3 regions of the Paenibacillus sepulcri genome follow, and region 2 is predicted to be linked to each of the others. Evidence: a T-box and tRNA genes for the amino acid it is inferred to sense, from the RefSeq annotation. Region 2 holds a T-box; the other regions hold tRNA genes.
What was found. The T-box of region 2 lies ahead of leuS (leucine--tRNA ligase). A T-box ahead of a tRNA ligase gene usually reads a tRNA of that ligase, here a tRNA-Leu.
Positions count from the first base shown of each region.

Region 1: it encodes a tRNA-Leu, which carries the amino acid that the T-box ahead of leuS (leucine--tRNA ligase) is inferred to sense. The anticodon was not compared.
Region 3: it encodes a tRNA-Leu, which carries the amino acid that the T-box ahead of leuS (leucine--tRNA ligase) is inferred to sense. The anticodon was not compared.

Region 1 covers NZ_JBHRUP010000001.1:7,155,478-7,158,588, forward strand. The annotation lists gene ACFOLF_RS31145 (response regulator) at 49-447, opposite strand; gene ACFOLF_RS31150 (glycosyltransferase family 4 protein) at 619-1,575, shown strand; tRNA gene ACFOLF_RS31155 (tRNA-Leu) at 1,657-1,743, shown strand; gene ACFOLF_RS31160 (DoxX family protein) at 2,050-2,418, shown strand; gene ACFOLF_RS31165 (RrF2 family transcriptional regulator) at 2,662-3,099, shown strand.
Region 2 covers NZ_JBHRUP010000001.1:1,541,767-1,544,877, forward strand. The annotation lists gene leuS (leucine--tRNA ligase) at 1-2,000, opposite strand, end outside; T-box leader at 2,074-2,316, opposite strand; gene ACFOLF_RS07090 (class I SAM-dependent DNA methyltransferase) at 2,383-3,111, opposite strand, start outside.
Region 3 covers NZ_JBHRUP010000001.1:7,138,781-7,141,891, forward strand. The annotation lists gene ACFOLF_RS31055 (hypothetical protein) at 1-221, shown strand, start outside; gene ACFOLF_RS31060 (hypothetical protein) at 326-544, shown strand; gene ACFOLF_RS31065 (NucA/NucB deoxyribonuclease domain-containing protein) at 626-1,060, shown strand; gene ACFOLF_RS31070 (TFIIB-type zinc ribbon-containing protein) at 1,176-1,493, shown strand; tRNA gene ACFOLF_RS31075 (tRNA-Leu) at 1,811-1,897, shown strand; gene ACFOLF_RS31080 (haloalkane dehalogenase) at 2,101-3,024, shown strand; gene ACFOLF_RS31085 (LysR substrate-binding domain-containing protein) at 3,031-3,111, opposite strand, start outside.

The DNA.
Region 1 (3,111 bases), 5.6 Mb from region 2:
GGTTGAGCAGAAAATAATCTGTTCAGCCGCTTTTTCACTGGAGATTCACTAAATATGGCCACCCCCGGCTGAATTTGCGAAGGTCTGGAAATGATTGGATATCGCCTCGGCCAATCGTTCCTTTTGCACCGGTTTGACGACAAAATCGCATGCGCCGCTTCGAATGGCCTCAAGGACCATTTCCCGCTGTCCCATCGCAGAGCACATAATAATTTTAGCTGCCGGATCGACCTGCTTGATATTTTTGAGGGCGCTGACTCCGTCCATTTCGGGCATCGTAATATCCATGGTCACAAGCTGGGGTCTTACTCTTTTATAGAGATTAACAGCTTCAATGCCGTTGCCGGCTTCCGCTACAACCTCAAGACCCAGACTCTCCAGAAGGCCGCGCATCATCATGCGCATAAATGCGGTATCGTCGACTACCATTACTTTGATTCCATTCATGGTCATCGCCTCCTTGTCTTAAGCCGATCATATCAGGGCAGTCTGAACAAAAACTGAACGGACCGCTGGCTAAAAAGCGTGAACAGCGCAAGCTCCTGTGTAAGGATTGCATTTAAGCGGGGGGATGATTATAATTTCAGATAGGTTATCATGATCGATAAGGAGAATGATATGAATTATATTATCGCTTTTGTGTTTGCTATTGCTATTGTTATCGCGCTTATACCGCCGCTTCGCAAGCTGGCGCTCAGGATCGGATTTGTGGACAAGCCCCAAACCAACAACGAACGCAAAATTCACCGGGAACCGATTCCGCTGACCGCAGGCATTGCGATTTATGCTGCCTTTGTCATTTTATATCTGATATTTGTTCACGATAATTGGATCAAGACCGGGGCTATTCTCGGAGGCGGCCTGATCATTCTGGTCATCGGCCTTGTCGACGACTGGTACAAGACGCATGGCAAGGAATTTGCCTCGCTGCCAAAATTTGTGGTTCAGATGGGTGCTGCCATTCTGGTCTACAGCTCGGGGATTGTATTCAGCGGCTTTGAGAATCCCTTCACGGGAAGCTATTACGTACTTCCCGAGTTGTTCCAGTTCCTCTTCACCGTCTTATGGATTTTTGGCGTAACAACGGTAATTAACTTTACAGATGGGATTGACGGCTTGGCCAGCGGATTATCCGCTATATCGGGAACAACGCTTCTGGTGGTCGCGCTTGTAATGGGACAGGGCGAGTCGGCGATGATGGCTACGATTCTTGTGGGCGCATCCCTGGGTTATCTGAGATACAACCGGCCGCCGGCAAAAGTGTTCATGGGCGATGCAGGGGCTACTTTTCTTGGCTTCATCCTTGCCGTTATTGCGCTAGACGGAGCCTTCAAGCAGGCGACAGTCCTGTCCTTGTTCATTCCGATTCTTGCGCTCAGCGTTCCGATCCTGGACAATGTCCGTGTTGTGATCTGGAGGATGATGAAAGGCGTTCCCTTCTATAAGGCAGACGCTTCCCAAGCGCATTATGTATTGTTAAAAACAGGCATGAAACCGGTTCAGGTGGTATCCTTCCTGTATTTAATCAATATTTGCACCGGTTTATTCTCCATCATATTGTTGCTGATTCAATAATTAAGGAAAATAATGTTGACATTCTCATAGATAAACGGTATAGTATTGAATATTGAGCGAAAATGATTTTCTCGCTAATATGCGGTCGTGGCGGAATTGGCAGACGCGCTGGATTCAGGTTCCAGTGGTAGCAATGCCGTGGAGGTTCGAGTCCTCTCGACCGCACCATACCTTTAAACTAACTCTTCTCAGGAAGGGTTTTTTTGTTTGTTCAGAAGCGGCTTCGTCCGGTTACTGCTCTTGGCGTTTTGCTCCTCTCCATGAAAGGCATACATTTGGAGACTATCTCATAGTTTAATTCAGTATTGCATTCATTACGCTTTCGTTCTATAATGTGCCTACATCAGTTGCAATTAAATCTGAGGATTGCTGAAGGCTGGCAAGGGGAGATGAGTATTGATGTATTGCGCTTTATGATTACAGCCATGGTCATGAACATTGTGTTAAAAAAAGAACATGCGGGGAGAGATCGATGTGGACGTTTTAGTCATGATTATTGAAATCCTATTAGGTCTGATGTTTCTGATGGCGGGTTCAATGAAGGTTTTTGGCACCAAAATGCAGGTGGATAGTTTTGCGCATTTGAAGCTGCCGCAATGGTTTCGGGTCTTTACCGGTCTGACCCAGTATATAGCGGTGATCGCGCTGGTCATCGGCTTCTGGGAGCCGAGCTGGTCGGCGTGGGCAGGCATCTGGCTTGGATTTATCATGCTGGGCGCTGCCGCCGCCCATATTCGGGTCAAGGATCCGGTAACCGCGTTATTGCCCGTAATTGTGCTGCTGATTCTATCCGTTGCGCTTACTCTGCTGCAAAGCTCGGAGCTGGCGAATTTCCCGGGTTAATGACGGCTGTTCTGGTATCCAAATTATCAGTCGTCAGCTTCAACAGGCAGATGTGTACAGGCGATACTATAGAAATCAAATCAAAGAGAGCCAATCACGACTGGCTCTCTTTTTCTAATAGATGCACCAGAGGAAACAGGTTGAATAGAATTTGCCACAGACGGGTAAAAAACATATAATGTGCCTATATTACACACATATTGAAACTCTGACATGCTGTAATGAAGAAGGGAGTGAGCGGTAATGAGCACAGCGAATAAACGAATCGATTTCGGGCCGCCGCATTTCAAAATCGCCATTCATGCCGTTGTCTGGCTAGCCCAAAGCAGGGGCATTTTATCAAGTGCCATGATTGCCAGCCAGGTGGATTCCCATGCCACTTTCCTGCGAAGAGTTCTTCAAGCCTTGGCCAGCGCCGGAATCGTGGAATCCAAGGGTGGTCGTGAGGGAGGATATATTCTCAAAAAAGATACTGCCGCGCTTACGCTCGGAGATATATATGATGCAGTCAACACGGGAGGAAAAGAGCCCGCACAAGAAGCGGATTGCGGGGAGGCCGGGGAGTTTCTGGATCTGGAGCTGGAAAAAATTCTCCACAATGCGGAACAGAACACCATTGAGTATCTACATCAATTCACCATTGATCATGTCATGTCCAAGGTCGACTTCTTCAACGTTTAGGGTATATCGCAC
Region 2 (3,111 bases):
TGCCAGGTGCGCTTGAACGCATCCGACGTTTTTGCATCCGATATTTTCGCATGAAGAGCGCCGTCTTCCCCGATCGCCATACGCCATACGCGGCTGAGGAAACGGTACATCCCTTCCACACCGTTGGTATTCCATGGCTTCGTAGCTTCAAGCGGTCCCATGAACATCTCATACATCCGCAGCGTATCTGCCCCGAACTCATTGACAATATCATCAGGATTGATGACATTGCCCCGCGATTTGCTCATCTTCTCATTATTCATGCCAAGAATCATGCCTTGATTGACCAGCTTATGGAACGGCTCCTTCGTATCCACAATGCCCAGATCGTACAGCACCTTATGCCAAAAGCGCGCATAAAGCAGATGAAGCACGGCATGCTCCGCGCCGCCGATATACAGATCCACCGGCAGCCACTGCGCCTGCTTCTCCTTGGAGCAAAGCTCATTCTGGTTGTGAGGATCAATAAACCGCAGATAGTACCAGCAGCTGCCTGCCCATTGCGGCATCGTATTGGTTTCCCGGCGCGCCTTCATCCCCGTTTCCGGATCAATCGTCTCCACCCATTCGGTTACATTCGCCAAAGGCGATTCGCCCGTCCCGGAAGGCTTGATCTGATCGATTTCCGGCAGCAGCAACGGCAGCTGATCATCCGGAACCGGCTTCATCGTGCCATCCTCCAGATGAAGAATCGGAATCGGCTCCCCCCAATAACGCTGGCGGCTGAACAGCCAGTCGCGAAGGCGGTAGGTGATTTTGCCTTTGCCCTTGCCGTTCTCCTCCAGCTTGCGGATCATCAGGGCGATAGCCTCTTCGTTGTTCAATCCATTCAAATATTGCGAATTCACATGGGGACCGTCTCCGGCGTAGGCTTCCCCGGTGATCGTCCCGCCCTGAACAACCTCCACTATAGGCAGATCAAACTGCTTGGCGAATTCCCAGTCGCGTTGATCATGGCCCGGTACTGCCATAATGGCCCCGGTGCCGTATCCGGCAAGAACGTAATCGGCGATCCAGATCGGTGTTTTGGCTCCGCTCACCGGATTGATGGCATAGGCTCCTGTAAATACGCCCGTTTTGTCCTTGGCCAAATCTGTGCGTTCCAGATCGCTTTTGCGCGCGGCCGACTCCTGGTAAGCTTCCACGGCAGCCTTCTGCTTCGCAGTCGTAATTTGAGCGACAAGCTCGTGCTCCGGCGCAAGCACGCAGTATGTTGCGCCAAAAAGCGTATCGGGCCTTGTCGTAAACACGGCCAGCGATTCCTCATAGCCATCGATGGCAAAGGTCACTTCTGCTCCCTTTGATTTGCCGATCCAGTTGCGCTGCATGTCCTTGATGCTTTCGGTCCAGTCCAGTTCCTCCAGATCCTCAAGCAGCCTCTCCGCATATTCCGTGATCTTCAGCACCCATTGGCGCATCGGCTTGCGGATGACGGGATGATTGCCCCGTTCGCTCAGGCCGTTGATGACTTCTTCGTTCGCAAGCACTGTGCCCAACGCAGGACACCAGTTAACAGGAACCTCCGCCACATAAGCGAGTCCCTTGTTAAACAGCTGAATGAATATCCACTGCGTCCATTTGTAATAATCGGGATCGGTGGTGCTGAATTCGCGGTCCCAATCATACGAGAAACCAAGCGACTTGATTTGTCTGCGGAAATTATTGATATTCTTGACCGTAATTTCCCGAGGATGCTCCCCCGTATCCAGAGCATGCTGCTCCGCAGGCAGTCCGAACGCGTCCCAGCCCATCGGGTGGAGGACATTATAGCCCTTCATCCGTTTGTAGCGGGAGACGATATCGGTAGCCGTGTACCCTTCGGGATGGCCTACATGCAGCCCTGAGCCGGATGGATACGGAAACATATCCAGCGCGTAAAATTTCGGTTTTCCCGGATCCTCAGTCGTTTGAAAAGTCTTGTGCTCATCCCAATACATCTGCCATTTCGGCTCAATGACCAGTGGGTTATAGCCTTGCTGCTCTGGACGTTCCTGTGACATTACCATTGCCTCCCGATTTCATTTGCTTATTCGCATATTTTTCATAAAAAAACCTCCCGCCCCCAGCGTAAACGCTAGGGACGAGAGGATTATCTCCCGTGGTACCACCCTAGTTAACAACAGGCATGCTTTGCCGCTGCTCACTCGAACCCTTAACGCGGGCGGGACGGCACGCTTTGACAGGCCATAAGCTAATATGCCTGCTTGCACGTGCGGCTCCAAGGCGAGTTCATAACCCCTCTGGTCCGGCTTGCACCAACCGCCGGCTCTCTGAATCCAGTTCAAGGAAACTACTGCTCCTTATCGACGCCAAACCTAAAATGATTAGTTCGATTATAAAGAAGCACCCCCACGCATGTCAAGAGCACATCTGGATAAGTCTTCATTTTACCGCAGCGAAGAAGAGCCGCTCAGAACGGTCATCGGGCGCAGCCAGCCTAAAGTCCGCGAACGATTCCACCCTGCCAAACCCCGCTCTCGCCAGCGCCTCCCGAATCCACTTCGGCTGATAAGCCCGCTGGACATGAATCTCTTCAAAACGGTTGTAATGGGACGGCCCTTCATCCGACTCACGGACAAAAATCGTCAGATGATGCTCGATTTCCACCCGTTCGCTGTCCAGATCGCTCGTCCAGATGTAGGCGATATCCCGGTCATCAAGCACGAAGGGCTGCTCATCCGCGTAACGCTGCAGAGTCCTGGGCGGATGCACATCGAAAAGAAAGACGCCGCCGGGCTTAAGTCCTTCGTAGGTGGCACGGAAGGCGGCTTCCACATAATCCTCTTCCGTCAAATAATTGATGCAGTCGCAAAAGGAGATAACGGCATCAACCTGCTCCGGCAGCTCCCAGCTGCACATATCCTGCTGCAGCCAGCGGATGGCGCCAGCAGAGGACCGAATCGCCTGCTGCGGACTTTCGTCCCATTTGCTCCGCCCGATGCTGAGCATGTCAGCCGAGAGATCGATACCGAATACCTGAAAACCGGAGCGAGCGAGCGGAATCGCCAGACTCCCCGTGCCGCAGCCCAGATCGACGACGGTTTGCGGGATGCCGTAGCGGTCCCAGCACTCCCTTGCAAACCGCAGCCAATCGGAATAGGGCATGTCCTC
Region 3 (3,111 bases), 5.6 Mb from region 2:
TGTATCCTTATATGATCGAGCATCCACAATTTTTTTGGTACAAACGCTATGTTGCCTGGTCCGAGTTATTAACCATTGTCAAATTGTCCGAAGAGCTTGAGATGGATTGGAAAACACAATTCACAGCCAAGCAGGCTGATTATATTTCAAGTCGTGTCATGTCGTCGCGCGTACTTGATGAGTGGTATGAAACCATTGATTCGAACGAAACGGTGAGCTGACAACAGCATAGATTGGGTAAGAGACCTCAATGAGCAAACTTGGGCATTGGGGTCTTTTACATATAGGGATACATGATGAGAGGGTTAGGGGGCAAACGAAAACCGTGATATCAGAGGAACAACTGGATGCATATCGGGTGGAAGGCACACGGATTCGTGTGGTCCGTGACGGCATAGAAGACAATGACGTGATCGGAATTGTAGTGGCCTGGGACGATGAAGTTGTAGCAATCCGCCGGCCGAACAGACGGATCGTGAAGGTGAAGCGGAATTATATCATCGAGCCGGCATCTGAGCCCCGGAGCAGCAATTGGGAAGTCTAAAGCCAAAATGGAACCCGGCAGGATTGCTGTTTTTCCTTGGCAGTAAGCATCATTGACCACAACCAGGAGGAAGTTCAGACTTTGAAACGGAAGAGCAGCATATTCGCCCTATTATTAGCAGTTATCGTCCTATTTATTATTCCCCGTCTGGATTTTCTGAAGGAACAGACGGAAGCGCCGGTATACGGAGAAGCGGATTATTCCATTCATTTTCCTACCGACCGTTTTCCGAAGACAGCCAGGCACATCAAAGAGGCTATTGAAGCGGGGAAGTCGCCGGTCTGCACCATTGACAGGGATGGAGCGGATGAGAATAGAAAAGCCTCTCTGAAGGGCATTGATACGAAAAAAGGTTTTGACCGCGACGAGTGGCCGATGGCCATGTGTGCGGAAGGCGGCGAGAATGCCGATATTGCTTACATAACCCCATCGGATAACCGGGGAGCGGGCGCTTGGGTCAGCAATCAGCTGGAGGACTATCCGGACGGGGCAACGGTGATGTTCATTATGAAATAGAACGCTCGCTGGATTCATCTTCTTTACGCTGCGTAGGACAAAACATGAAACCTCAGCCCCATTCAAACGTAGAAAAGACCGAGCAACGACATGAATTGAATGGAGGATATTCATAATGAAATGTCCCGTATGTGATGATGCGCGTATGCGTGAGGTGGAGAAGAACGGCGTGGTCATCGATGTCTGTCCCGAATGCAAAGGCGTTTGGCTTGACCGTGGTGAACTGGACAAGCTGACGAACGGAATTCGCGAGGTCCGCAGCGAATATGACCGTTTGGAGCGTCAGGTCTCCTATGATAATCAAGACAGCCGCGGCTATAGGCAGGATGATCACTCGAACGATGCTTACGGTTCAAGAGGCTACGACAAGAATGGCAAACCTTATAAAAAGAAGAAAAACATGATGGACGTGTTCGGCGACTTGTTTGAATGAGTCAAATAGGAATTCAATAGCAGGCTTCCCGGCTTTGCGGGGGCCTGCTTTTTTAAAAGCCTGGAGATGAACCCGCTGCATGATCCTTTGTGAATCATAACTATATTTACTGTTTAAGTAACATTACGATAATAAGACTCCGGCAAGTTGGCTGGAGTTTTTTGCTTTTTAGAGGGGAGGAATGAACAGCGTAAAAGCTATTAATTATTGAGTATTTCGAATTGTGGAACTTTATCCCGGATGATTGACTTCGGATTGTACGGATGATAAGATAAATCTCGTGGTTAAGAGATATGCCACAAGAAATACCAACTTATGCGGTCGTGGCGGAATTGGCAGACGCGCTGGATTCAGGTTCCAGTGGTAGCAATGCCGTGGAGGTTCGAGTCCTCTCGACCGCACCAAACCCTCAAGCCAAACTCTTCTTGATGAAGAGTTTTTTTATATGTAATAGAAACCGAAGAACCATTTAAAGAAGTATTCCCTGACAGCGGAGCGGGGGAATACTTCTTTTTTCGATTCGATCGTGTCGCATTTTTACAATGAGCCTTCGGGCAAGGATGTTAAGATAACAGCAGAACTCAAGCATAAAGGAGCTGCATCACAAATGTCCAATCTTGAAACGCTGCCTGTTGGAGAAGATTTTCCGTTCGAATCCCGTTATCTTGATGTGAATGGTCATCAGCTGCATTATATCGATCAGGGGACCGGGATCCCTGTTGTTTTTCTCCACGGCAATCCCACTTGGGGTTACACGTTCCGGAATGTGATCCTATATATGCAGCAATCCGCCAGATGCATTGCGGTCGATCTGATCGGAATGGGCAGATCCGACAAGCCGGATATCGGCTACACCTTTCTGGAGCATGTCGATTATATAAGCCGCTTCATCGAAAAGCTCGGATTGAAGGATATCGTCCTGGTGGGTCATGATTGGGGAATGGCAATTGGTTTGCAGGTGGCGGCCAACCATCCGGATAATGTGAAAGCCGTAGCGATGATAGAGCCGCAAGCCTTGTATCCGAATGCGTCCTGGTCGGATTTCTCCCCGCCGGAATCCAGAGAGCTGTTTCAGAAGCTGCGCGATCCTGAGGAGGGGTGGGCGTTCATGCGGGATAACAGTGTATTTATCGAAGGCATGCCTCATATTATCATCAACCGGACGCTAACGCCGGAAGAACATGAGCAGTATCGGGAACCGTTCCGAAATCCGGATCAGCGGAAGCCGATGTGGGTGTTCCCGAATCAGATTCCCGTTGAAGGCGAGCCAAGCGATGTTGTACAAGCCGTGGAGGAGCGCAACGTGTGGTTTACAGGCAGTGACATTCCGAAAATTTTGTTCTATGCAACGCCCGGCTGCACCGTACGCGAGCCTCAATTGAACTGGTGCCTCTCTAATCTGCGGAACTTGTCGTTGTTCCATATCGGCACGGGCTTCCATCATCTGCTGGAGGAGAACCCGCATGCGATCGGACAAGAGCTTCTGAGGTGGTTTCGTCAGATGAGCGAGGTTTCCCATCGGGTGCTGTAATGGGATTTAAATAAAATCAGAATAAGCTTTGGTAAAAGGATTCCGGCGGATCATTTGAATGAGATTGGATGCGGCAGCGGATAAGGG